2 linked regions of the Aminivibrio sp. genome follow. The protein of the gene in region 1 interacts with the protein of each later gene in a pairwise test. Links are inferred from orthologs where the notes say so. Each region holds a gene or a part of one and is shown on either strand. Other genes may lie near its edges.

Region 1 (16,779 bases):
TGGCCGGGACCGGCGGCGTGGTGATCAGCGGCGGAGCCGCCGGCATCGACGGTGCGGCCCACGAAGGATGCCTGGCCGGAGGCGGCGCCACCATCGCGGTCCTCGGGACGGGGGTGGACATGGTGTATCCCCGGGGACACGAAGGCCTCTTCGGGCGCATTGTCGGGGAGGGGGGCGCCCTGGTCTCCGAGTATCCCCTCGGTTCTCCTCCGAGGCAGTGGCGTTTTCCCGAGCGGAACAGGATCATCGCTGGAATGGCCGATCGTCTCGTGGTGGTGGAGGCACCGCTCAAAAGCGGAGCCATGAGCACGGCCCGCCACGCCCTTGAGGCCGGCAGGGAGGTCTGGGCCGTTCCGGGAAGGATATCCGAGGAAGGCTGCGCCGGGTCGAACAGGCTGCTTTTTGACGGGGCCCTGCCCCTTGTCTCCGTGGCGGAATTTGTCTCCTTGGCTTTCGGAAGGCAGCTCGGCCTGTTTCCTCCCGGAGAGGAACGGCAAAAAACTCCTTCATTGACTGAAAAAGAGCAAAGAATTCTTGCCGTTTTAAAAAAATATGGAGAAAGAACTGTTGACAACCTCGCCGTTGAATGTACAATGTCTCCCGCTGACGTTTTTTCCTGCCTGGCCCTTCTGGCCGCGGCGGGGCACGTTTTCCCCTCTGGACCGGGGCGGTGGAGTGCCGTTCCCCGGTAGACAAGACTGGATCGGAAAGGAAGAGCCTGGTGCCCAAATCACACAATACGGACCGAGCCCGAGGAGGCAGGCTGGTGGACTCGCTCCTCGTCCGCCGAGTTCTCCATAACTGCGAACAAAGATACCTGACCCCCGAGACGCAGGGAAGAATATACCGCTACATCGCCACGGAAGAGGTCCCTCTCGAGATCACCGAGAGGGCCATCCAGGAGGCCGTGTCCCTCGGCGCCATGAAAAACTCCGCCGTGGAGGCCCCTCTCTTCGAGGCCATCGTGGATGCCCTTCTCGACGACCGGTCCTTTGAGATCCCCGGCAGCCCCTCGGAGAAGATGTATCCTTCGAGCTGCTGGATCTGCTGAGAAGGTTCCATGGCAAAGGAAGGAAAAAAGGAAAAGACCGCCCCGGAAACGGCGCCCCTTCCCCCTTCTGAAAAGACGGCGGCGGCGGTGACGGCCCGTTCCTCCGGCGGGAAGAAGACCTCCCCGGCCGGCGCGAAAAAAATCGCCGCAGGGAAATCCGTACCGGCAGGGGCTGCGAAAAGCGCACCCCCTGCCGGGAAGAAGTCCCCGTCTTCCGGGAAGGGCAGAAAAACCTCTTCCGCCGGGAAAAAGACCACGGGAACGAAGAGTGCCTCCAAAGCACCCCGGCAGAAAACCTCCGGGCGGTCCCGGGCTGCTTCGGCCCCCTCCGAAGCGGGGGCCGGAACGTCTCTTGTCATCGTCGAATCCCCCACGAAGGCAAGAACCCTCGCCAAGATCCTCGGATCGAAATACGTGGTCAAGTCGAGTGTGGGGCACGTCCGCGACCTGCCGAAAAGCCGGCTGGCGATAGACGTGGACAACGACTTCGCTCCCGAGTACATTCTCGTCAAGGGAAAGGCGAAGGTGAAAAACGAACTTGCCGGGCTGGCCCGGAAAGCCTCCAGGGTCATTCTCGCCTCGGACCCCGACAGGGAAGGGGAGGCCATCGCATGGCATCTCTGTGAGCTCCTCGGCATTGACCCATCGTCCCCCTGCAGGGTCCGCTTCTACGAGATCACCCCCGGGGCCGTTCGGGAAGCGATCAACAACCCGGAAGAAGTCAACATGAACAAGGTGGATGCCCAGCAGGCCCGGCGGATTTTGGACAGGCTCGTTGGGTACACCCTGAGTCCGCTGTTGTGGAAAAAAATCCGGAGGGGCCTCTCCGCGGGAAGGGTGCAGTCAGTGGCTCTTGCCCTCATCTGTGCCCGGGAGCGGGAGATCAGGGAATTCGTTCCCAGGGCCTACTGGCTCGTCACCGTCTCGGCGGCCGCCGGCGACGGCAGGAAGTACGTTCTCCGGGCGGACAGCCTGGACGGGAAATCCCTCTGGAAAGAGGGAAAGTCCCTTCTCATAGATTCCGAAGATGTCGTGGATGCCATACTCGGCGAGGTGGAGAAATTTCCCCTCACCGTAACCGATTTCAAGGTGAGGGAGAGCCTGAGGGCGGCCCCCGCCCCCTTCAAGACGAGCACCCTCCAGCAGGAGGCTGCCCGAAGGTGCAGCCTGTCTCCCCGCAGAACCATGAGAATAGCCCAGGAACTCTTCGAGGGGGTATCCATCCCGGGACGGGGACCTACGGGCCTGATCACCTACATGCGCACCGACAGCCTCAGGATAGCCCCCGAGGCCGTGGAAAAATGCAGGGCCTACATCGCCTCTTCCTTCGAGCCGCCGTACCTGCCCGAAAAGGAGAACGTCTATTCCGCCAAGGGCCGTTCCCAGGACGCCCACGAGGCCATCCGGCCGACGGACGTGACCATTGCCCCGGAAAGCCTGGAAGGCATTCTCACTCCGGACCAGATGAAACTGTATTCCCTCATCTGGAGGCGATACGTGGCCTCCCAGATGACCCCCGCCAGGGTGGCCAACGCCGCCCTCACCGCTTCCGCGGGCAGGGCGGGGTTCCGGCAGCTCGGGGAGACCCTGCTCTTCCCAGGGTGGAGCGCCGTGTGGCCCCTGGACCTCAAGGGAGAATCCCTTCTGCCGGCGGTCCGTGGAGAGGTGCTCGCCGTGGAGGAAACGGGAAAGGAACAGAAATTCACCCGCCCGCCGGCGCGGTACTCCGAGGCCACCCTCATCAAGGTCCTCGAGGACGAGGGTGTCGGCCGTCCGTCCACCTACGCCTCCATCGTGGAAACGCTCTACGACAGGGGGTACGTGGTAAGGAACGAGGAACGGCGGCTCCAGTCCACACCCCTCGGGGAGACGGTGGACGAATTCCTGATGAAGTACTTCAATGGCGAAAGCCTCTCTTCCATCGTGGACACCGGGTTTACCGCCCGCATGGAGGAAAGCCTCGACGACGTGGAGGAGGGGAAGGTTCCCTGGCTCTCCGTTCTGCGGGATTTCTGGAAAAATTTCACCGTCACCATGGCCGAGGCCGAGACGGCCCCGCCGGCGCAGCTTCCGCCCCCCGAACCCATAGGGGAGGACTGCCCAGAGTGCGGCAAACCCCTCGTGTTGAAAAACGGCCGCTTCGGTGAGTTCGTCGGCTGCAGCGGCTACCCTGAATGCCGGTTTACCCGTCCAGTCCTCGTCAAGACGGGCGCTGTCTGCCCGAAATGCGGCACGGGGGACGTGGTAAAGCGCAAAAGCAGGAAGGGGAAGCCGTTCTACGGTTGTTCCCGCTACCCCGAGTGCGATTTCGTCTCGTGGAACCCCCCGTCGGGAAAGGAGTGCCCCAAGTGCGGCGCCGCCATGATGACCACCGGACGGAAGGGCGGCGAGGAGTGCCCGAAATGCGGGTATGTCCCCCCGAAGGAGACCCGGGACGATGATTGACCGCTCCGTCTCCATAGTCGGCGGCGGGCTTGCCGGGTCCGAAGCGGCCTGGATGCTCGCAACCCGGGAAATTCCCGTGACCCTGTACGAGATGCGGCCCGGGACCACAACGCCGGCCCACAGGACGGACGGACTGGCGGAGGTGGTTTGCAGCAATTCCTTCGGGGCCGATTCCACCACCAGCCCGGCGGGAATTCTCAAGGAGGAGCTCCGCGGCCTCGGCAGTCTCATCCTGAAGTGCGCGGACGAATCGCGGGTACCGGCGGGCAAGGCCCTCGCCGTGGACCGGGACATCTTTTCGCGGCTGGTGACGGAGACCCTGGAGAAACATCCTCTCGTCACAGTCGTCAGAGAGGAATGCGTCTCCGTTCCGGAAGGGCCTGCGATCCTTGCCACGGGCCCTCTTACCTCCTCCGCCATGGCGGGGGAGATCAGGAAGATGGCCGGGGAGGAGTACCTCTCCTTCTTCGACGCCGTCGCCCCGGTGGTGGAGGCGGACTCCATCGACATGACGAAGGCATTCCGTCTCGGTCGGTGGGGCCAGGAGGACGATTACATCAACTGCCCCTTCACCCGGGAGGAATACGAGGCCTTCATTTCCGCCCTGACGAGCGCTGAAAGAACCCTTCCCCACGATTTCGAGGAATCGCCGTCCTGGTTCGAGGGGTGCCTTCCCGTGGAAGTCATGGCGTCCCGGGGAACGGACACCCTCCGGTTCGGCCCCCTGCGCCCCGTGGGTCTTCCCCTCCCCGGAACGGGGGAAGATGCGTGGGCTGTGGCTCAGCTCCGGCAGGACAACAGGGAGGGAACCCTCTACAATCTCGTGGGGTTTCAGACCAGTCTCCGGTGGGGGGAGCAGGAGCGGGTCTTCCGGATGATCCCGGGGCTTGCCGATGCTGAATTCGCCCGCTTCGGGGTCATGCACAGGAACATCTACGTCAACGCCCCGGCAGTACTGGACGGCCGCCTCCGGTTCCGGAACGGGCGGGAGGATCTCTTCCTCGCCGGCCAGATCACCGGTGTGGAGGGGTACATGGAAAGTACCGCCATGGGCTGCGTCGCGGCCCTCAACATGGCCGCCCTGCTTCTCGGGAAACCCTTCCCCGAGTGGCCAAGGGAAACGGCCGTTGGTTCCCTTCTTCACTACCTGGGAGACGCTCTGGGGCGCCGTTTCCAGCCCATGAACGTTAACCTCGGCATCTTTCCCCCCCTGGGGGGGAAAGTACGGAACAAGGCCCTGCGGTGCGAACAGGTCGCCCAGCGGGCACGGGAGGCTTTTGTCCCCTTCCTCGCCGGATTGGCGGAACTCGCGGGACCTGCCGGATAAATCCCCCGTCTGTTTTTTTCTCTTAAATTTCTCTCTCAAAAAATGGGAAAAAGAGATGTGGGAAAGAAAAAATCCGGTCAGGGACAGCTTTTATGCTTCTGCCCAAAAAACGTTAATTGATTCTTTTGAAAAATATCGATAATCTAGAAAAAGATGCTAAAATATGCTTATGCAGGAAAAGATATCTGTTTTTCTTGATCGGTTTTTCGATTACCTCCGGTATGAAAAGGAGGCGTCGCTCCACACCGTGACCAATTACTCCGTGGATCTTGCCCAGTTCGCCGAGTTTCTCGAGGTGCGGGGCATAAATTCACCGGCGGAAGTGGACGGAAAGACCATACGGTCCTGGCTTCGGGAGATGATGGGGTACGGTTACGCGAAAACCTCGGCGGCCAGAAAGCTGTCCTCGGTCCGGAGCTGGTTTGCCTTTCTGTTTGACCGAGGGCTGATTTCCTCCGACCCCGCGAAGGGAATCCGGGGGCCGAAGCTCCCTTCCAGGTTGCCCAGGGCCCTCTCGCAGGAGGACACGTTCAAATTGGTTGACGCAGGGCAGCTGGGGGAAGATCCCGTGCGGGATACGGCCGTTCTTGAGCTTCTTTATGGCTGCGGTCTCAGGATCGCCGAGCTGGCTTCCCTCCGCTGGCAGGATGTTGACCTGGACGAACGAATGGTCCGGGTGCTCGGCAAGGGAAACAAAGAAAGGATTGTCCCCTTCGGGACGTGTGCACTCAAAGCCCTCCGGAACTGGAGAGATTCCGGCGCCGGGAACGGCGGGTTCGTCTTCCCCGGCAGAAGGGGAGGGGCAATCACGGTGAGGACGGTCCACCGGATCGTCCGGAGGGCGGCCCTGAAGGCAGGGGTGGCGAACGTGACGCCCCACGTGCTCCGGCACAGCTTCGCGACCCACCTCCTCGAGGGGGGGGCTTCCCTCAGAGTCCTCCAGGAGCTGCTCGGGCACGAGAGCCTCCTCACCACCCAGCATTACCTCGCCGTCGGGGCGGATCACCTGCGGAAGAGCTATGAACTGGCCCACCCCCGGGCGAAAGGAGACAACGGAGATGTTCAAGGGAACGACGATAGTGTGTGTTCGCAGAAATGACATGGTTGCCATGGCCGGTGACGGCCAGGTGACCCTCGGAAACCAGATCATAAAGGCTGGAGCGAAAAAAGTCCGCCGGCTCCACAAAGGAACGGTCCTTGCCGGTTTCGCCGGGAGCACCGCCGATGCTATGACCCTCCTGGAGAGGTTCGAGAGCCGGGTGGAGGAGAATTCGGGTGACCTGATGCGGTCCGCCGTGTCGCTGGTGAAGGAATGGCGGACGGACAGGGCTCTTCGGAGGCTCGAAGCTCTCATGATCGTCGCCGACTCGAGGCTCACCCTGATGCTCTCGGGAGCGGGGGACATTCTGGAGCCGGAGAACAACGTGGCGGCCATAGGGTCGGGATCGGGGTACGCCCAGGCTGCGGCCCTCGCCTTTCTTGAAAGCGGCAGCCTGCTTCCGTCGCAGATTGCCCGGAGGTCCATCGAAATCGCTTCGGAGATCTGCATCTATACGGATAACACCGTCACAGTGGAGGCACTTGGAGAATGAACATTCTGGAAAATGACCGGTTCGATCTCACTCCGCGCCAGATCGTGGAATACCTCGACCGGTATATCGTAGGGCAGGAGAAGGCAAAGAAATCCGTGGCCATAGCCCTGAGAAACCGCATCCGGAGAAGGCGCCTTCCCGAGAATATTGCGAAGGAAGTGGCGCCGAAGAACATCCTCATGGTTGGGCCCACGGGCGTGGGCAAGACCGAGATCGCCCGGCGCCTCGCCGACCTTGTGAAAGCCCCCTTCGTCAAGGTGGAGGCCACCAAGTTCACCGAGGTAGGCTACGTGGGGCGGGACGTGGAATCCATCGTGCGGGACCTGGCAGAGGCGGCCGTGGCCATGGTGAAGAAACGGAAAATCGAGGATGTTCAGGTTCCCGCAGCGGAACGGGCGGAACAGAGGCTGGCGGACGTGCTGCTGCCCAGGCCGGAGAAAAAAAGCGCCGTTCCCGATTTCATGCGCCTCTTCAGTGGCGGGGGATCACCGGAAAGGGACCAGGAACGGGATGATTCGCCCGAGGAGGAAAGGCTCCGGGATTCCACCAGGAAGAAGATTCTTGCCCTGCTCCGGGAGGGCAAACTCGACGACCGGGAAGTGGAGATCGACGTCACCGAGAGCCAGTCGGTGGGAATTCCCCTTCTCGGTGGAGGCGGGATGGATTCCATGGGCATCAACATCGGGGACATGCTCGGCGGCCTGCTGCCCAAAAAGACGAAGCGCCGCAGGATGAAGGTCTCCGAGGCGCGGACCATTCTCGCCGCAGAAGAAGCGGAAAAGCTGGTGGATATGGACGCCGTCGTCCGGGAGGCCCTCGACAAGGCCCAGGAAGAGGGAATCGTCTTTCTCGACGAGATCGACAAGGTGGTTGCCCGTGGCGGCGCGGGCGGCCCCGATGTCAGCCGGGAAGGGGTTCAGCGGGATCTTCTGCCCATCGTGGAAGGTTCCCCCGTCCAGACGAAGTACGGCACGGTGAACACGGACCATGTTCTGTTCATCGCCGCTGGGGCTTTCTCGAGCGTGAAGCCGTCGGACCTGGTGCCCGAACTGCAGGGGAGGTTCCCCATCCGGGTGGAGCTTCAGCCCCTGACGAGAGAGGACCTGGCCCGCATTCTGGTGGAACCGGAAAACAGCCTGCTAAGGCAGTATACAGCCCTTCTCTCCACCGAAGGCGTGAATCTGGACTTCACCCCCGAGGCGGTGGACGAAATGGCCCGCCTGGCGGAGCGGATGAACGGCGAAATGGAAAACATCGGGGCCAGGAGGCTCCATGCCATGATTGAGCACCTTCTCGAGAACATCAGCTTCGCCGCCCCCGAGGAGGGACAGGGTAAGTTCACGGTAACGCCCGAGTTCGTTCGGGAGAGGCTGGAACCCCTAATTTCGGACAGCGATATCAGAAGATATCTTCTGTAGATTACATTACATGCTCCGGTGCGGATGGTGCGCACGGATACCATATCAGGAGGGATTTTGAGTGGCCGTAAAGAAAAGCAAAACGATCGAAGAAGCAAGGGCGGCGGAACCTCACGTAATCGATGAGGAACCAGGACTGAAGGATCTTCTCGACAAAACCCGGCAGGTGGGCAGGGCCCTCCAGAGCCGCAGGGAAGGTACAAGGCCCGACTACAACAAGCTCGCCAAGCTGCTGTGCGAGTTCTCCACGGCCAACGTGTACCTGATCAACCGGGAGGGCAAGATCCTCGGCCATTCGTGGATTTCCGAGTATCATTCCGAGGAAGTGTCCAACTTCATCGACAAGGGGTATATGCCCGAGGCTTTCGTCGAAAAGATGAACCAGCACAGGGAGACCATGCTGAGCGAGACCGACGGTTACCTGTTCGACGACGCCGGCACCGAAGCGCCAGAGAAACACATGCTCTACATTCCCATTTACGGTGCCGCGGAGAGACTCGGTACGCTGCTTCTCGTCCGGTTCTTCCAGCCCTTCTCCATGCGGGACCTCGTCCTGGCGGAGTACCTGGCCACCCTCGTGGGCATCGAAATTCTCCACGAACGGACAAAGAACATCGAGGAGCGCTCCAGGGAACGCCTTATCGTCCAGATGGCCATGCGAGCACTTTCCTATTCGGAAGTGGAATCGGTGAAGCACATCATCAGCGAGCTCGGCTCCTTCGAGGGTGTGGTCATCGCAAGCAAGGTGGCGGACAGGGTGGGCGTCACCAGGAGCGTCATCGTGAACGCCCTCCGGAAGCTGGAAAGCGCCGGCATCATCGAAAGCCGGAGCCTCGGCATGAAGGGAACCTTCATCAAGGTGCTCAGCCCTCTCTTCGTGGAAGAGCTGGGAGTGCTCCAGAAAGACTGATTCAAGTCCGGGGGAAAGCCCGCCGAAACAAACAGGAAGAACCGGGGCGGGAGGGAAAAGGCCATGATGGGCGACTTCAACTGGAAAGTAATGGAGAAAAACCTCGAGGGGCTTTCGAAGCGCTTTGAAGCCACGTCGAGAAATATCGCCAATGCGAACACACCGGAGTTCGCCCGGCGGAACGTCTCCTTCGAGGATCAGCTCAGGGATCTCGTGGACGGTCCGAGGCGGCTTCCCATGACGGTTACCAACGAAGGGCACATACCTTCGGGGCCCCTCACAGTCAGTTCAGTGGTTCCCGAGGAAATCAAGGTGTATGACGAAAAATTCCGGCTGGACGGGAACAACGTGGATCCCGAACGGGAGATGGCCGTCATGTCCCAGACTCGTATGGCCTATAACGCCATGACCCGGTTCGCAGCGAAGAAAAGTTCCCTGTACCGCCTCGTCATAGGGGGGAGATAACCATGAGAATGTTCCGGGCCATCGACGTATCGGGCAGTTCCCTCACGGCGCACAGGCTCTGGCTCGACTCCATATCGGCGAACCTGGCGAACGTGAACACCACCCGGACAGCGGAAGGCGGCCCCTACCGGAGAAAGGTGCCTGTCTTCGCCGAAATGCTCGACAAGACCATAGGCGGCTATGAGGATACCGGTGGAGTCAGGGTAGTGGAGATCGCTACGGACGACACCCCTCCCCGGCTGGCCTACCAGCCTGACCACCCGGACGCTGACGAGGAAGGATACGTGGCCTTCCCGAACGTGAACGTGGTCAGGGAGATGGCGGACATGCTCACCGCCGGCAGGGCCTACGAGGCGAACCTCGCGGTGGTCGACGCGGCTCGGAACATGTGGACGGGAGCCCTGGAAATAATGCGGGGGTAGCGGCTCCTCCCGGTAATCGGACAGCAGACGGAAAGTTCCTGAATACAAAGGACTTCAGGCTCATGGAACAACAGACGGGAGGCGCATACCTGCGTTTCCCGTTTTTGTTATAACTATCTCTGCTGTGATAATATAGTATGGTCGCGGTATCGATATTGTCCGGAAAAATGAGGAGGGGGCCCCCATGGGTTCGTTGAACATCGATCTTATGAAGCTCGCTTCACCCGCTGCGGTCCGCGGGCCGGAAGCGGTTCCCGCGAAGGACCGTTCCGCCGGTACGGGCCTTTCCTTTGAAGAGCTTCTTCAGAATTCCATGAAGAGGGTAAACGATCTTCAGGTGGAGTCCGACGGCCTGGTGAACAGTCTCGCCACGGGAGACGTGGACGATATTTCCCGGGTTGTCCTCGCTTCCCAGAGGGCGGAGTTCGCCCTCAGAATGATCACCGAGGTCAGGAACAAACTGCTTGACGCCTACCAGCAGCTTGCCCGGATGCCTGTGTAATGGTTTTGTGAATGGACTGGTTCCGAAGATTTTCCGCCCGTCTCGGGCTCTTCTGGTCTTCCCTCAAGCCGTGGCAGAAGCTCTCCATCGTCGGGGCCTCCGTCATGGTGATTTCCGCTCTTGCGCTTGCCGTCTACTGGGCGGGCAAGCCCTCCTATGAACCCCTTTTCACCGCTCTCGAAGTAGAGGACCAGTCGGCCATCGTGGCCTATCTCAGGGAAAACAGGATCGACTACAGGCTTGACCCCGCCGCGAACGCCATCCTCGTTCCGCGGGACATCGTCTATGAAACCCGTCTCAGCCTGGCCCAGGAAAGTCTTCCGAAAGGGGGCAGCGTGGGCTACGAGATCTTCGACACAACGAAGATGGGCCTGAGCGAATTCCAGCAGAAGATCACCTATATACGGGCCCTCGAGGGAGAGCTGGAGCGGACCATCCGCCAGATCGACGCAGTGGACTACGCCAAGGTGAACATCGTCGTCCCTGAACAGCGCCTCTTCCTCGAGCAGCAGCAGCCCTCCACGGCATCGGTCCTCGTCCGCCTGAAGACGGGAATGCAGATCGGCCCGGACCAGGTGAAATCCATAGTGCATCTCGTGTCCCACGGGGTCCAGGGCCTGCTCCCCGAGAACATAACGGTGGTGGACACTTCAGGCAAAGTCCTCTCTGACCTGCTTGACCAGGAGCTGCTCATCTACGGCCAGGGCGGCGACGGCCGGACCGTTTCCTCGGTCCAGCGGGAGCTTGAGCGGCAGCAGGAACGGGAGCTCGAAAACAAGGTCAGGATCATGCTCGAACGGGTCTTCGGGCCGGGCAGGGTCGTAGTCCGGATCAAGGTGGACCTCGACTTCGACCGCAGGACCAGTTCCTCCAGGGAATTTATCCCCGGAGAGACGGGGAGGGGCGTCCTCCGGAGCCAGCAGAACATGGAGGAAACCTACACGGGAACGGGTGCCCCCGTCGGCGGTGCCCCGGGAACCACCACGAACATCCCGGGCTACGCCATCGCCCAGCAGCAGGGAACGGCGAGCGAATACAACAAGACCGAAACCACCAACAACTACGAGATCACCACCCGGGAAACCCAGCAGGTAGTGACTCCCGGGACGGTCAGGCGGCTTTCCGCGTCTGTACTGGTGGACGGGGAGCTTGAGGAGGAACGGCTGACGGAGCTCCGGGCCCTCGTGGCGCCTGCCCTGGGTATTGATGCCGCCAGGGGAGACCAGCTCGTCATCCAGTCCATGAAATTCTCAACCACCTTTGCCGACAGCCTTGCGGAACAGCTTCAGCTCCAGCAGAGAATGCAGCTTATCATCGCCCTTGTCGCAGCGGCGGTGCTTCTTCTTCTCGCCGCCCTCGCGGGGGTTCTGTGGATGAGGAGACGCAGGTCCAGGAAAGCCGCTCTCCCTCCCGCGGAGGAGCGGAAGCGCATCCCGAGCATACAGGAACTTCTTTCTTCCCCGGAACTGCTTGAAGCCCAGGGAGAACTGGCCGTACTGGAAGAACAGCTTCGCGCCTACGCGAGAAGCAAGCCAGAAGAAATAGCCAACCTGACTCAGGACTGGCTTGCGGACGAGTCTTAGGAGGCGGGATCATGGCGAAGACAACGACCAAGGGACTGACGGGAAGAGAAAAGGTGGCCGTCCTCATGGTGGCCCTCGGAAACGAAGTGGCTGCCGAAGTCTACAAGCGGCTGGACGATTCCACCATCGAAATCCTTACCCTGGAAATAGCCAACCTGAGAAAAGTGACCCCCGAACAGCGGCTCGGGGTTCTGAAGGATGCCCAGGAAATGCTCCTCGCCAGGGAGTACATGGCCAGGGGAGGCGTGGACTATGCCCGGGATATCCTCGAACGGGCCCTCGGCCCCGAAAGGGCGCAGAACCTCCTTACACGGATCACTGCCAGCCTCCAGGTCCGGCCTTTCGACTTCATGCGGCACACCGACGCACAGCAGATTCTCGGCTTCATCCAGGGAGAGCATCCCCAGACCGTGGCCCTCATCATGTCCTACCTCGACCCCAAGCAGGCGGCGTCCATCATCGGCGGCCTTCCCGGGGCCGTGCAGGCCGAGGTGGCCAAGCGGATCGCCAGGATGGACCGGATCACCCCGGAAGTGCTCCGGGAGGTGGAGCGGGTACTGGAAAGGAAGCTGAGCACCGTCATGGGACAGGACTTTACCCTTGCAGGCGGCATCGACGCCATCGTGGACATCATAAACAACGCGGACCGGGCCACGGAGCGGAACATCATGGAACACCTCGAGGAGAACGATCCCGAGCTTGCGGAGGAAATCAAGCGGCGGCTCTTCGTCTTCGAGGACGTCATCAAGATGGACGACCGGTCTCTCCAGAGAGTGCTCCGCGAAGTGGAGATGAAGGAGCTCTCCCTGGCCCTCAAGGGTGCCACGGAAGAGCTCCGGGGCAAGTTCTTCAAGAACATGTCCAAGCGGGCCTCCGAAATGCTCAAGGAGGACATGGACTACATGGGCCCCGTCAGGGTGAAGGACGTGGAGGAAGCCCAGCAGAAGGTGGTCAACGTGATCCGGGCCCTGGAGGATGTGGGAGAAATCGTCATTTCCAGAGGAGGAGAGGAAGAGTTGGTTGTCTAAACTTCTTCGTCCCAACGTCCTCCGGGCGGTGCGCCTGCTTCCGGAGGCCGTCCGGATCGGAAATGTCCCCCGGGACAAGAGGGAAAACCAGGAGAAGATTCCTCGGGAACCGGAAGCAGGGAACCATCCCGTGGACCTGCTTTCCCAGCTTAATGAAGAACTTTCCCTTCTGAAAACAAGGCTCGAGGAATCGGAAAGGGAAAAACGGGACCTCGCCTTCCGGGCGTCCGTCTTCGAGGAAGAGCTCTCCAGGGAGCGGGTCCGTCTCGAAGAAGAGCGGCAGAAGATGGTGTCCGCTCTCGAGACCGAGGGTGCCGCAGCCCGGAAAAAAGCGGTTTCCGAAGGATTCGAGGAAGGGAGGAAGGCCGGGTACGAACAGGGCATTGAAAATGCCCGCAAAGAGGCGGCAAAGGAAGCCGGGGATAAGGTCCGCTCGGCTGTATCGCTGCTTGAATCCGTCCACCGCTCCCTCGAAGAGAACCTGGGGGCTCTCTGTTCCCTCCAGATGCCCAGGCTCATCCGCATGTGGGAATTCCTTCTTTCCCGTATGCTCCGGAAAGAAGTCTCCATCGACGGTGAAACGGCCGTCAGGATGCTCCGTGGTGTCCTGGAGCGCATCAGCGACAAGGAAAGGGTGATCGTTTACCTGAACCCGGAGGACGTGGACGCTGTACGGGGCAGGAAGGACGAATTCAGCGACCTCCTCAGGGGAATCCGGCACCTCGAGTTTATTCCCGACGGGAACGTGGACGCCGGAAGTTGTATCGTGGAAACCAACCTCGGTATTTACGATGCCCGGTGGCGGATCCAACTGGAACAGGTTTCCGGCGAGATCGAGCACCTGTTCATCGAGGGAGGGAACGGGAATGACGGCAGTTTCTGAAGGAGGGCTGCTGGCCATTCTCGAGCAGCGCCTTTCGGGGGTCCAGCTCACCAAGATCAACGGACGCATCGTCCAGGTGGTAGGCCTTGTGGCGGAATCCAGGGGTCCCGACGTCCGGGTGGGCGATCTCTGTTCCATACGGTACAGAAACAGCGCCAGGGCATCCCTGTCGGCGGAGGTTGCGGGCTTCCGGGGCGACCGGGTTCTCCTCATGCCCTTGGGCAACCTCAAGGACATCGGTCCGGGATGCGACGTCCTTTCCATGGAGCGCCCCCTGGGTGTCCGGGTGGGCGATTCTCTTCTCGGCCGGATTCTCGACGGCCTGGGAAACCCCATCGACGACCGGGGGCCTGTTGCGGCTTCCGGATTCTATCCTCTCTATGCAGACCCTCCCCATCCTCTCCGCAGAAAAATGATCACCTCCCCTCTTCCCGTGGGCGTCAAGGTCATCGACGGCCTTCTCACCCTCGGAACAGGGCAGAGGATCGGCATCTTTTCCGGATCGGGAGTGGGAAAGAGCACCCTGCTCGCCATGATGGCCCGGTACACCGAGGCGGACGTGAACGTCATCGCCCTGGTGGGGGAACGGGGAAGGGAGGTCCGGGAGTTTGTCGACCGCGACCTGGGCGACGAGGGGCGCCGCCGTTCAGTCCTCGTCATCGCCACCTCCGACCAGCCTCCCCTCATCCGTCTCAAGGCATCTCTCACCGCCACAGCCATCGCTGAGTATTTTCGCGACCAGGGCAAAAATGTACTCCTCATGATGGACTCGGTGACCAGGGTGGCCAGGGCTCAGCGGGAAGTGGGACTGGCCATCGGCGAACCTCCCACCACGAGGGGATACACCCCTTCCGTCTTCGAAATGCTTCCCCGGCTTCTCGAACGGGCCGGTGCGGGAGAACGGGGGAGCATCACGGGCATCTACACCGTCCTGGTCGAAGGGGACGACATGAACGAACCTGTGGCGGACACGGTGAGAGGCGTTCTTGACGGCCACGTTGTCCTGTCGAGGAAAATCGCCGCCAGGAATTTTTATCCCGCCGTGGACGTACTTGAAAGCGTGAGCAGGGTCATGCCCTCCATCGTCAGTCCGGAGCACCTTTCCGCAGCGGGACGGGTCCGGGAGCTCCTTGCCGTCTACGGGGAGGCCGAGGACCTTATCAGCATAGGGGCCTACAAAAGCGGCTCCAACCCGAAAGTGGACTGGGCGGTGGAACATCTTCAGGGGGTTCACTCCTTCCTCCGCCAGACCGTGGGGGAGAAGGTGGGCTTTGAGGAGATGGAAGGCCGGCTCCTTTCCCTTGTACCCTGACAGGGGTCAAGGCAGGGCATCCCCCTGCCGATGAATAAGTATGTAATGTCTTCAGCCGGAGGAGCACATGAACGCGAAAGTGAACAGGTTTGAACGTATTCTCAGGACGAAGGTCAAGGTGAGGGATGACGAGCGGATCCTTCTTTCCAGTGAAAAAAAGGAGGAGGAGCGCCTTCTCTCCGTCCTTGAATCTCTCGGAACGGAAAAGGAAAAAGCCCTTGAGTCCTTCGGCTCCCAGAAGGACGAAACCTTCACCGTACAGGATATCTGGTTCAGACGGAAGGCCATCGACCTTCTGGAAAACAGGATCTGCCGCGAGGGAGAGTCTCTCTGCGGCGTGCGGCGGTCCATAGAGGATACCGAGGCCCGGCTGCTTGAAAAACACCGGGACGTGAAAGCGATGGAAAAATACATTTCCTTCATGGTCCTGAACCTTCAGGAGGAAACGAGAAAGAAGGAGCAGTCGGAGCTGGACGACATCGCCTGCATCCGTCATGGTCCACCGAAGGAGGGAAGGCAATGAGACCGAATCTTTCGGGAGTGTCGAGGGTCATGGGCCGCATCGAGGAGATCGAGCGGAAAATCCGGCCGCAAAAGGACGAAGACGTCCTGGACAAAAAAAAGGACCGTTTTGTGGACGTTCTGGAAACGGCGGAGGAAAAAGAAAGAAAATTGCCGGAAAAGGAAAAAAAAACGCGGCATCCCGTCGTTCCCGGCATCGTTTCACCGGTGAGAACGATGTCCGGCGGCTGGGAGGACCATATCGCCCCCCTGGCTGCGAAGTACGGAGTGGAAGAAGCCCTGGTCCGGGCGGTGATACGGATGGAATCGGGCGGGCAGACCATGGCCGTCTCCCCGAAAGGTGCCATGGGACTGATGCAGCTCATGCCCGAAACCGCCGGGATGCTCGGCGTGGATGATCCTTTCGATCCGGTCCAGAATCTCGAGGGTGGGATTAAATACCTTTCCCAACTGTCCGATAAATATCAGGGAGACCTGGTGAAAGCTCTTGCGGCCTACAATGCCGGGCCGGGGCGGGTGGACTCCTACGGAGGGGTTCCCCCGTTTGCGGAGACGCAAAGATATGTGAAAAACGTCCTCTCCATGTACCGAAAGAATTCAGGGAGCGATGACTGATGGCTGACGAACCCCGAAACCTGGAGGATGACCGGGAGGAGAGTTCCCCCCAGCCGGCGAGGATAAACGAAAAGAAAAAGAGCCGGAAAGGAACGCTCCTTTTTTTATTTCTTTTTCTCGCGGCGGGAGCGGCCGTGGGTCTCCACGTATCGGGAAGCTGGGATGCCCGCCCGGTGATGTACTGGTCCGTCCCGCGCATTCCGTGGATAGGGAAGAATCTCGCGGCCGCCGTCGGAATCCCCGGGGAATACTCCCTGACGGCCGAACAGAGACGGGCTATCGAGCTTCAGCAATGGAACGACCGGCTCAATGAAAGAGAGAGGGAACTGGGTGAGCGGGAAAAACGCTTAGCCGCCCTATCGGCGGACCTGGAAATGCGGTCCGCCGCCCTGGAAAAAATCGAGGCGGAGCGGGCCGCGGCCCGGATCAAGCCTCCGGAGAACCAGCAGGAGGAAAAAGAATACCTCGACATGCTCATGAAAACCTACCAGGAAATTTCGCCCAGGAGGGCGGCTCTCATTCTCGAGCAGCTGCGGGAAGACCTGGCTGTGAAACTCCTGGAGGCAATGCCCAGGGATGCCCGGGCATCGATTCTCGGCCGCATGGAAGCGGTGAGAGCGGCAAGGCTGACGGAACGGCTGGCGGCCGGCGGGTCGCGGTGACACACTCGGAGGTGCGGCCTATGATCTCTCCCTTTTCTGCGG
Region 2 (11,028 bases), on another replicon or contig:
TTCCCGTCACCGATCCCCTGCCTTCGAGAATTCTCTCCGTGGCGCTGCCCAGATCCATGCCCTTCACCGTGATGTTTCCCTCCCACCGCATAGTGGCGGGGTCGACCATGCCGGAAAATGCAGCCAAGCCGCCGTGATACTCCGCCTTTCCGTCCATAACGTTGATCATGCCGTCCTTCCAGGTGAAGGGAATATCCACGGCCTTGATTTCCGTGCGGTAAAAGCCGAGGGAGGAAGAGCGTATCCTTCCTTCCCAGGTATTTCCCTTTTCGTCGAAAATGCCCTTGGCGGTGAAATCGGCCTCCCCGGAGACCATGCCCGCCGCCTGGGCGGACAGCCCGGCGGCTGTGGCCCCCAGGTCGATCTTTTTGCTGTTCTTGAGTGTGATTTCCGTTCCTTTGGGTGTGAAGGCCATTTTTCCTTCCACGGCGAGGGTGCTTTTGCCGAGGGTTCCCTGGGCGGACAGGACGTAGGCCCCCTTTCCGTCAGGCTTCAGTAAGAAAGCGACTTTTTCCATCAGGAGCCCGTGAAAGGTGACGAGGGGCGAGGTTCCCGAGAAGACGGTTTCCAGGCCTCCGCCCATGGTTCCGGAGAGGATGACTTTCCCTGCAGCCGTGCCGCCGAGGCTCACGCCGGGGAAGAAGGCCGCCGAAAACTTCCTGAGGTCCAGTTCTCCCGATGAGGCGGAGATGTTAATCTTTCCCCTGTCCTTCAGCTCCAGGGTTCCCTCCGCGGTGACCGGCGCGTCAAGAACCCGGGCGGCGAAGGAGGTCAGTTTGAGAGTGGGAAGAGTTCCCTCTGCCTTTGCCGTCAGAGAGCGGACAGAAAGCCTTCCGGCGGAGAGTTCCGGACTGTTTAAGGACAGAGAGAGAGCCGGCGCGGACGCCTTCCCGGCGAGAGAGAATTCTCCCGCAAGGGTTCCCGAAGCGGAGGACAGAGCCGTTCCCAGGTCCGACGCAGCCTGCCGGAGGGCCAGCCCCGAGAAGGTTCCCCGGAAATTCAGGGTCGGTGAATGGGCCAGGGAGGATGCCTTTCCGGAGAACTGTACCTTACCTCCCCAGAGGGAGGCCGTCCCTTCCGAAAGGGTAATCTCGCCGCCGGAAAGACGGCCTTTCAGCACCGTTCCCCGCAAGGGAAGGGTTTTCGACAGGGGGGTGTCCTTTCCCCTGACGTCGAAGTCCACCGATGGAGCCGAGAGGGGCGACCGGGCGGACCAGCGGAGATCCGCCGTGCCGGAGGCTCCCAGGGGTTTCGAGGACGAGGCGAGAGACTCGATGAAGGCCCACCCGATGTTCTTTCCCTCTCCTTCGAAAGCCATGGCGGGCGTGTCGCCGGAAAGGCCCGACAGGGTTCCCTTCCCGGTGACCGTCCCTCCGCCCGGAATCGACAGGGAGACCGACGAAACGTTCAGGGCGTCCGTCGTTCCGGTGAAGGCGGCGGAAAGGTTCTCCGCCGGGGTGCCCAGGACGGAAAACTTTGGGGCTGAGAGAGCCCCGGAGAGGGTCATTTTTCCCTCGAAGGGATATTTCAGGGAGAGCTTTGCCGTTCCCGTGCCGGCGAGTGCCAGGCCGGGAGCGTAGACCGCGCCGGAAGATTTCAGATCGAACCTGTCCGACCGGATTTCCAGGACGGTTTCAGTGCGTCCCGTGTCGTCCACCACAACTTTTCCTGATGCGGAAATGGGTGATTCAAGCCATTTCCCTGATGTCCCGAGGTCGATGCGGTTTCCCTCGGCGAGCTTCAGGCTCCCTTTCAGATCCGTCACGGGAAATCCTTGGAGGACCACCCTGGGAGAGGAAAAGGCCACGGTACCTTCAAGCCTGTCGAAAGGTCCTTCGAGGTCGACCCGGAGGGACGAGAGAGTTCCCCGGCCGAAGGAAAGCCAGGAGAAGAACCGGGTCCACTCCTGAAAATCCACGTTTTTGAGCCCCAGCTTGATTTCCGCCAGGGGGACGGAGGCAAAGAACACGGACAGGCTGCCTTCCACGGGGGAGGAAAAAATTTTTCCTCCCGCAGGAGAGAGGGTTGCCTTCTCCTCGTCGGCGGACCAGCGGAACCGGCCTTCAGTGAGAAGACCCCAGATGTCTCCCCCCAGTATCTCCCCATCGCCCGACAGGAGAAGCTTTCCGCCCGGGCGGCTTATGGTGACGGTGGAGGCCACCGTGCCCTTCATGGAAAAGGGCACGGAAAGGAGGGAAGCTGCTTTTTCAAGATCCAGGTTTTCGACGGTTCCCTCGAGGAAAAATTCCGGGAACATTTCTCCGGAGAGGGTCGCCGTGGCACTGCCGGCCTTCAGGAAGATGTCGGTGAGCGAAATGCTTTCGTCTTCGGCCAAGGAACCGCCCATTTCCACAGGCACGCCGAGAAAATTTCCCTTTCCTTCGAGGGTGACCGTTCCCTGCCCCGGGGTCAGCCTGAGGAGGTCAAGCTTCACGTTTCCCAAGGGGGTTGAGATCTCCGAAGGGGTGAGAACCACCACGGGAAGGTCGAGAGGTTTTCCTCCCGGCGCTGACGGAAGTTCGGTTTTCCTGGCGGCGGCGAAGAGGTCCTCCGCAGCAACAAAGGCGTTTTTCACCGATATTTTGTCGATTCCTGCAGAGCCTTTCAGCAGGGAGAGCAGCGATAAGGAGACGGTAAGACTGTCCGCCCGGGCTATCTCACCGTCCTCGAAGGACAGGCGGACATCCCAGGCTGTGAAGCCGGTGACGGGGTTGCCGGAAAAACGGTCGGCCTGCAGCTTCCAGCCCGGCAAGTCCCTGAGGGCCTGGCTGAGAGATGTTTTAAAGAAATCCGTTCCCGCGTCTTTCCCCGAAATCAGGAACAGGGCGGCGGCTGCCGCCAGACCGGCGAGGAGAAAGACAAAAAAAACAGTCTTTTCCCCTGGTTTTCCCATGTCGATCGTTCCTTTCCGTTATGGCTGTTTCCCGCTCCGCTGCCCTTCGGCAGCAATTATATTACCGTGGGCATAACGGTTCAATCATAGAGGAGGACCGCATGGAACGCCAGAGAAGATTACTGATAAATAAAGATCGAATAGTCCGCTCTGTTTGACCTACATATGGCGGCCTGTGGAAGGGTGTGGAAATGTGGATATGTGGAGAAGTCGGTGGATAACCTCCAAAAAACGGCAAAAAAGGGTTGAAAAAAGGGGTTTTGTGGATAATCCGGCAGTATGTGGACATTTTTCAGGGGACACTAGAGGGAGGGCAAAAGATGCGACAGGCGCCGCCCATGTTTCACCCATCGGAATCCCTGCTGACCTGGAGGACTGAGGCCACGGGAATCTCGCATCCCCGGGGAGAAAGAAGGACCTTGCCCCGGACCGTGACCCTGTCCCCTTTCCTGAGGCCCAGAAGACCCTCCGTACGGGGATTCCGGTAGGCAGTGACGGTAAGTCTTCCCTGGGAGAGGAGGATTCTTCGCCCCCGCTCCTCCACCCTCTCCAGGGTCATCCTCACCGTGACGAAGCTGCCTGCGAGGACCGTCGCCTCGCTCCACACCTGGGAAGGGGTGAATATCCTCTTTTCCGAACGGCTCCAGAGGCCCGCTCCTTCCCGGGCGGCCTCCTCCATGGCCGAAAAGATCCTGCCGGCGTGTTTTCCGTTGGGGGGAATGATCAGCGGCAGGGCAAGGCCTCTCCGCACCAGTTCCTCGTTCACCAGCAATTCTCCTTCCGGAAGGGAGACCCAGACATAGGCAAGGAGCCTCCCGTACCGGTCCCGGAGTTCTTCGTCGAACTCCAGGCTGAGGGGCCCGGAGGAAATGAGGGTCCGGTTTGCCCCAGCCGCTTCGAGGGCCAGTTCTTCCTTCCCCCGGTGGGGATGGTGGAGTTCCGGGGTGTCTATCAGGAGGTAGCGGATAGTGGCCCGTTCCCCGTCGAGGGGAACGGAAATGGTATCACCGTCGTGAACCTCGATGCCTGCCGCCGAGAGCAGGGATTGTATGTCCGGGCCGCCCCTGAGGCCGGACAGGGAGAGAATCGCCGCCGACGCCAGGGCCGCCGCTGCGGCCAGGAGACGGGTCATCTCTGCCTCCCCTGCCCGCTCACGGGATGAACCCGCCAGCGAAGGTCAGGGCACGTCCATGGAGTGCCCCCGGACGCCACGTACCGCATCGCTGCCGACCCATCCGCTCCGGAAGTCTGTGGGAGGACAAGATAGGAAATGCCCGCCCGTTCGTAGACGTCGGGGAGAAAGGGAATTCCCGGCCCCTGGAGGACCACTGTTTTCCCCGCCGGCCGGGGAAAAAGAGAGAAAAACGACCGTGTCCTGAAGACCTCGGCGGTAAGCCACATCCATCCGCAGGAGTTCAGGTGCTGGGAGACCGTCCATTCCGGAAAGACGTTCAGCCCCCTCCTGCCGTCGTCAAAAACGGAAATGTTCCAGTTCCAGTCCCGGAGAAAATCGGTTACCCAGGGGTCGGGGGTCACCAGGGACACCCGTTCCCCACCGGGAAGGGGCAGGAGGCTCTCCAGGGGAAGGCCCTCCTCCGGCGCAGGAGCGAGGGCGGCTGCGGCTGCGGAAGCGGCGGCATATTCCTGGGGATAGGGCGAAACAAGAAGTTTCGCGAGGTCCGTCGCTCCCGAGAGCAGAAGGCGCCTCGTATGGTCTTCCCGGGGGGAAAGGGCCGCTCCCCCTCCCGGCGGCACCGCGCCGATCCCCCAGCGTCCGTCCTTCAGGGTCACGGCGCTTCCCTTCCAGCCGAGAACAAGGGATTCCACTTCCCCATCCCGGGCAGAAAGGAGCCGGTCCTGGATTTCCTCGTACAGTCCCATTATCGTCCCTCCCCTGTCGGGTCCATTCTATACTCCCCGGATGTCCGGGGAAAGGTCCACCATTGGAAGAAAGGGGTATAATGTTATCCGTATGAACTTTCGAAGGAAAGGAGACACGCCGGTGGACCACGTGGAAGAACAGCTTCTCTCCTCCCGGGGCGAAATCCTGAAACGATACGGGAGTCTCCTCGCCTCCTACGGCGGAAAAATTCGGCTGACCGGGCCCAGTGATCCTGAAACACTCTGGAACGAGCACATTCTCGATTGTCTTTTCACTGTCTCGAGCCTGCCCGAAAAGGGACGGATTCTCGACGTGGGCTCGGGAGGCGGTCTTCCCGGCCTTGTCTGGGCAATCTGCCGCCCCGATCTCGAAGTGACCCTCCTTGACAGCGTGAAAAAGAAGTGCGGCGCCCTGGAGGAGATGGCCGCTGCGCTGGGGCTTCCCAACGTTCAGGTCGTCTGGGGAAGGTGCGAGGAATACGCCCTCCGCGAACGGGAAACCTTCTCACTCGCAGGCGCCCGAGCGGTGGCCGGAACGGGGATCCTCCTCGAATACCTTTCCCCCTTCGTCGCTGTGGGCGGAACTGTCCTGGCCATGAAGGGGCCCAGGTTCACGGAAGAACTCGAGCCGCTCCAGGGCAGATGGAACAGGCTCGGCCTCGCAGCTCCGTCCATTGTTCCCTACGGCGGCGAGGGAAAAAAGAGATTTCTTCTTTTATGGAAGAAAAACGCCCCCTGTTTATCCACGTTTCCCCGGAAGACGGGCATGGCGGAAAAAACATTCTGGTGGAGGTGACGCCCCCATGCTCGTTCTCACGGTTTCAAACCAAAAGGGCGGAGTAGGAAAAACGACCACGTGCGTTAATCTGGCGGCTGAACTGGGCCGGCTCGGCTATTCCGTTCTCGCCGTGGACATCGATCCCCAGGCGAACTGCACCAGCGGCCTGGGCATATCGCCAGAAGACTTCGAACTCAGCCTGTACGACGTGCTCCTCGGCGAGGCCGAGGCGAAAGATGCCGTCATACCCACCAGGTGGGAAGGGGTCTCCATTCTTCCCGCCACCATCGACTTGGCGGGAGCGGAAATAGAACTCGCCAGCGTCATAAGCAGGGAGACGAGGCTGAGGCGGCATCTCCGGTCTCTCGATAGTTACGACGTGGCCATCGTGGACAGCCCCCCGTCCCTCGGCATGCTGACCATCAACGCCCTGGTCGCTTCCGACAAGCTCATCATCCCTATTCAGTGCGAATATTACGCCCTGGAAGGGGTCGGCCAGCTCTCGAAAACCATCGGCCTCGTGAGGGACAGTCTCAACTCGGAACTTGAAATAAGCGGGGTGCTTCTGACCATGTACGACTCGAGAACCAGGCTTTCCAACGAGGTGGCCGACGAGGTGCGCCGCCAGTTCGGCAGCGTGGCATTTTCCTCCGTCATTCCGAGAAACGTCAGGTTGTCCGAGGCTCCGAGCCATGCCACCCCCATAGGCTATTACGATCCGTCCTCCACCGGAGCCCAGGCCTACGGAGACCTTGCCAGGGAGGTGTCAGAACTGTGGCTAAAGCGCGCGCACTAGGAAAGGGACTCGGGGCACTCTTCACACCCCCGGCGGAAGCTCCCACCCTGTCCGGAAGAGGGCAGGGTGAAATCACTTCCCTCCCGGTGGACAACATCCGGCCGAACCCCGCCCAGCCGAGACGGGACATGGACGAAGCGTCCCTCGATTCCCTCGCCGAGTCCATACGGAGTCATGGCGTTGTCCAGCCGCTCATCGTCCGGGCCCTGGAAGAAGATGGAATATTTGAGATCGTGGCGGGCGAGAGACGGTGGCGGGCGGCCCGTTCCGCCGGGTTGCCCCGGGTACCGGTACGGGTCATTGAAGGAAGCGACCGCGAGCTGCGGGAGATATCCCTGGTGGAGAATATCCAGAGGGAAGACCTGTCGCCTTTGGAGATCGCCTCGGCCATTTCGGAGCTGATCCAGCAGCATTCCCTTACCCAGGAGGAAGTGGCGGAACGCATCGGTTGGAGCAGGACAGCGGTGACCAATAAGCTGCGGCTTCTCCAGCTTCCCGAGGAGATCAGGAACATGCTCTCCGAGAGCCTCCTTTCGGAAGGGCATTGCAGGGCCCTGCTCTCGGTGGAATCCCCCTCCATGATGATCGCCCTGGCACGGACGGCCGAAGAAAGAGGAATGTCCGTCCGGCAGCTCGAAGAGGCCGTCAAGAGGTCCAAGCTCCAGGCGCCGGAGGTTTCCGCGGCCAGACGGGCTTCCTTCGTCATACCGGAACCCGTGCAGACCTCTCTCAAGGGACTGGGAATTTCTCTTCGGGTGACTGGAAACCCGAACAGAATGAGAGTTTCTCTCGACGGGCTGAACAAAAAACAGATGGAAGCCTTTATGCGCTTTCTCGAGGAACGAGGGGAAGAACTATTTCCCGGGAAATAGGTGATGAACGGTGGATAAGTTCAAGGATGTGGTAATGTTTGGAAAAATCATATCGGCCGGATTCCTCATCGGCGGGTATGTGTTTCTTGGCGTCTATATTGCCCGAAGGCTTGTAGTCTCCGGGTATCCCATGTGGCTCAATGTAGCCCTTCCCGTAATTCTTGCACTTTTCGGGCTATGGCAGGGGTGGTTTTTGATCCGGGAGATAATGAGAAAAAAATAACAAACACGTTTCACGTGAAACAGATAGATCTACAGGAAGGATGATGGACCATGGAGAACATCTTCGCACCTTGGAGAATGGCGTATATTCAGGTATCAAAAAACAAGGACGGCTGCATCTTCTGCGATTTCCCGCCGGAATATCGTGACGAGGAACGGCTCATTCTCCACAGGGGGGCGACCTGCTTTGTTATTTTCAACGCCTTCCCCTACAACCCCGGCCATCTTATGGTCGCTCCCTACCGCCATACGGCGGAATACGAACTTCTCTCAGACGAGGAAATGCTCGAAATGCACCGCCTGGGAGGAAGATGCATTTCGGTGCTGAAAAAAGTGATGAATCCCCAGGGCTTCAACATCGGCATCAATCTCGGCAAGGTGGCCGGCGCAGGCTTCGACGGGCACCTCCATCTCCATATCGTGCCGAGGTGGAACGGGGATACGAACTTCATGCCCGTGTTCGCCGATGTCCGTGTTGTAGCCGAAGAACTGGCGGAAACCTATGCGCGGATGAAGGAAGCCTGGAATGAATGAATGACCAGTACTGCGAACCTGCCCGTGAAACCGTTACCGAAACGAAAGTCCGGAAATCCCTCTTCATCGCCCATGTCTGCATCTGCCGCGATGAAACGGAGGCACGCGAGAGGATCAGGGGCATTTCCTCGGAACACCGGCAGGCAAACCACAACTGCTGGGCCTACAGAGTAGGCACACTGAAGCGAGAAGAATATTTCTCCGACGACGGCGAACCGGCAGGAACGGCAGGAAAACCCATACTCGGTGCGATCCTCCGGCAGGAATTGACGAATGTCCTTGTGGTAGTAACACGCTATTTCGGCGGAATCAAGCTCGGAGTGCGGGGCCTCATTGAGGCTTACGGCAAAGCCGCCTCCGAGGGAATCACGGCATCGGGAAAAATATCTCTGAGAGCGCGGACAGGCTATGAAATTTGGATGCCCTATGACATGGTAAAACTCGTGGAAAGACTCCTTGACACCTGCGACACCGGCGGTGATTTCCGTTCCAGCGAATACGGAGAATACGTGACGGTCAAGTGCGCCGTTCCGCTCGAATGCTCCGAAAGTGTGGAAAAAACCTTTGAAGAATGGAAAAACAGCAGGAGAATCAACGGATGGAAAAAAGCCGGTTGAAAGCGATAAGCAGCGCCGTTTTTGCTTTTCCGGCCCCGTTATTCGCAAAAGATCTTCATACAGGGAAGCTCTGAAAAAAGAATATTTTGTCCTCACGCGACTCAATAGAAACTTTTTTTTAACCCATTAATCGACATTATTCAGAGGTTCCTCAAATCAATTTCCACCCATGCCGACGAAAGTCTCCCTCACCGAACCCAGGCCGAACTTGTTCATTAGAGTCATAATATAGCAACTCCTGAATGAACAAAGATATTGAAGCCCCCGAACTGCTCTCAATGTTTTCTCACATGAAAAGATCTATGGATACACAGCCTTTCGCCTCATAACGCCTGCCGGTCTTTTTCAAGAGCTACAGCTTCGGAATCTGAATAACCCCTTTTTTTTGATTAGTGCACAGTAAAAGAGCCGCCCGTCAAAAAAACCGAGCCACTCGTATACTGAAATAGAGCCGCTGAATCTCCCCGGAGAGACCTGGTCCTTCTCCTTCTTGAGACAACAAATATCCATACAATTCGAACGCATGCTGGATTATTGGAGAATGAGGCTCCGCGCCATGGCAGATGTATTCCGGCAGCAGCGAGCCACTCCGTCCATGAATGTCCTCTCCTACGAAGACCTCTTCAGAATGCTGGTGGAGGCTGAATACTTCAAGAGACGAAAATTTCTCATGAACCGTCTCGTGACAAATGCGGGGGGTTGAAAATAAACGATGCCTGCCTGGAAAGCATCGAATACCACCCGGACAGGAAATTGATAAAAAATCTTCTCTTCGCTTCTTCAACCTGTTCGTATAAATGGAAGCTTCGGGGTGTGCTGATCATAGGCGCTGCCGGAAATACGTACATTGCTTGTGCTCTCGGCAAAGCAGTTTGCCTGAAGTATATCAGCGTGAAGTACAAACTCTCCCGAACTTCCCACGGACCTGTCGACAGTGCAGATGGGACGGAACCATTAAAGAACCATTATACGAGGAAAGTCTCCCCCTACCTGAAAAAGTTGCTGATTTAGGAGTGAATGTGCCTCCTATGACGAGGATAAACTGCCGGCGGACTGATGGATAAAACAGAGCTTCAGTAGGCCTGATTCCCGGAAATCGAGTCGGTTCCTCTTGTGTTTGAAGGGAAGGTCAGGAAAAGACAGCACCTCCATACACAAAAAATGACCAGGTTTTCGATTTCTTAAGCGAATTGTTTCGTTCCTAAAAGAGCCAAAATTACCGAAAAAAACAAAATCCTGAAAAACACAAAATCCTGAAAAACACAAAATCCTGAAAAACACAAAATCCTGAAAAACACAAAATCCTGAAAAACACGCTCGGGATTAATCTTTTCTCAATGGGTCTTGCCATAAGAAGTGTCAACCGATAGAATAATAGGTAGACAGGAGGTCGTTTTCTATAAAAATTCGGTTTAAGACACTCATTGTGGCTTCTTTTTTTACAGGACTAACCGCAGTCGGCGCTTTTGTTCGGATACCCCTGCCATTTGTCCCGATCACATTGCAGGTCCTGATGGTCATTCTTTCCGGTCTTCTTCTCTCGCCAAGAGCCGCACTGCTTTCTCAGGCGGCCTATATTCTCCTTGGGCTGTCCGGAGTACCTGTCTTTTCAGGAGGAGGGGGAATTTCATATATTCTGTCTCCTACTTTCGGATATCTTCTTGGACAGCTTCCTGCCGCCTGGATCATAGCTGCCCTGGTAAAAAGATCCGATATTTCTTTTCGCAGGCTCTTTCCGGCGGCCGTCGGCGGAGTGAGTATTATATATTTTCTTGGCGCGGCGGTATTGTTCCTGAATTTCAACTACCTGGCAGAAAAGCCATCAACAGTCGGCCAAATCCTTCATATCGGTGTATACCCTTTCATTCTCCCGGACCTTCTAAAAGCCGTCGCGGCATCGCTCATCGCATTAAAAATACGAATGGCGGTACGACACCCTCTATAAGCTATTTATGCATACCTTTTGGTATCTGAAAACAAAGTGGGAGAAAACCGTTGAGCTCAAAAAAACAGATTCCGATCAGAGAGCTTCCGAGTGCTTTCAGCCGGCAAAGGATTTTGCAAATACCCAGGAAAATATAATCAGAAAAACAGATCTTCAAAGCGTACAAAACGAAAACGGCGGAACCATGAAATCCTGTACTTTCTGAGAACGCTGAAAACAAACAATCAATAAAGCACAAAAACGCCGGCATCAAAATCATAAACATACACATAAGGAACCTCTGTATAATGTCGATTCATGTGTCAAAAAAAAAGATTTATCGTTTCGCGTAAGGCAAAATAATCTTTTTTCAGAGCTTCCTTAAATCTGCCCCCAACGGGATCGTTTTGGTGCTCGCGCTGGGCGTAAGCTAAAGTGGAGATGCAGAAAGAATATCAACCATGACTGGCCAAGGGATCACCGCGGCCCCGTTTGTCCGCCTGTTGCCTGT

Evidence for each region.
Region 2: the proteins of topA (region 1) and JMJ95_RS03300 interact in binary tests that used the Escherichia coli proteins (3 or more experiments, as listed by UniProt). The link is inferred for Aminivibrio sp. from one-to-one orthologs.

Annotation. Positions count from the first base shown.
Region 1 is NZ_JAESIH010000033.1:17,038-33,816, reverse strand. What follows is about bases 717-3,778. They hold topA (type I DNA topoisomerase), read left to right. Parts: upstream 717-1,060; coding sequence 1,061-3,496; downstream 3,497-3,778. Other genes in these bases: trmFO (methylenetetrahydrofolate--tRNA-(uracil(54)-C(5))-methyltransferase (FADH(2)-oxidizing) TrmFO), read left to right, coding at 3,489-3,778; JMJ95_RS03745 (hypothetical protein), read left to right, coding at 767-1,051. Outside these bases: DNA-processing protein DprA, read left to right, coding at 1-692; more of trmFO, read left to right, coding at 3,779-4,823; JMJ95_RS03730 (tyrosine recombinase XerC), read left to right, coding at 4,987-5,922; ATP-dependent protease subunit HslV, read left to right, coding at 5,882-6,415; ATP-dependent protease ATPase subunit HslU, read left to right, coding at 6,412-7,833; GTP-sensing pleiotropic transcriptional regulator CodY, read left to right, coding at 7,970-8,743; flagellar basal body rod protein FlgB, read left to right, coding at 8,807-9,208; flagellar basal body rod protein FlgC, read left to right, coding at 9,211-9,630; flagellar hook-basal body complex protein FliE, read left to right, coding at 9,815-10,132; flagellar basal-body MS-ring/collar protein FliF, read left to right, coding at 10,144-11,715; flagellar motor switch protein FliG, read left to right, coding at 11,727-12,743; JMJ95_RS03685 (FliH/SctL family protein), read left to right, coding at 12,736-13,626; flagellar protein export ATPase FliI, read left to right, coding at 13,610-14,938; JMJ95_RS03675 (flagellar export protein FliJ), read left to right, coding at 15,006-15,461; JMJ95_RS03670 (lytic transglycosylase domain-containing protein), read left to right, coding at 15,458-16,075; JMJ95_RS03665 (MgtE intracellular region), read left to right, coding at 16,075-16,737; JMJ95_RS03660 (flagellar hook-length control protein FliK), read left to right, coding at 16,758-16,779. UniProt on the Escherichia coli protein: Releases the supercoiling and torsional tension of DNA, which is introduced during the DNA replication and transcription, by transiently cleaving and rejoining one strand of the DNA duplex.
Region 2 is NZ_JAESIH010000028.1:5,674-16,701, forward strand. Bases 6,809-9,782 are described here. They hold JMJ95_RS03300 (YigZ family protein), read left to right. Parts: upstream 6,809-7,972; coding sequence 7,973-8,593; downstream 8,594-9,782. Other genes in these bases: JMJ95_RS03285 (ParB/RepB/Spo0J family partition protein), read left to right, coding at 6,809-7,220; JMJ95_RS03290 (hypothetical protein), read left to right, coding at 7,231-7,443; JMJ95_RS03295 (HIT domain-containing protein), read left to right, coding at 7,494-7,976; JMJ95_RS03305 (hypothetical protein), read left to right, coding at 9,150-9,296. Also shown: JMJ95_RS03260 (hypothetical protein), read right to left, coding at 1-2,893; JMJ95_RS03265 (thermonuclease family protein), read right to left, coding at 3,237-4,025; JMJ95_RS03270 (DUF364 domain-containing protein), read right to left, coding at 4,022-4,774; 16S rRNA (guanine(527)-N(7))-methyltransferase RsmG, read left to right, coding at 4,896-5,570; JMJ95_RS03280 (AAA family ATPase), read left to right, coding at 5,578-6,348; more of JMJ95_RS03285, read left to right, coding at 6,327-6,808; JMJ95_RS03310 (biotin transporter BioY), read left to right, coding at 10,020-10,538.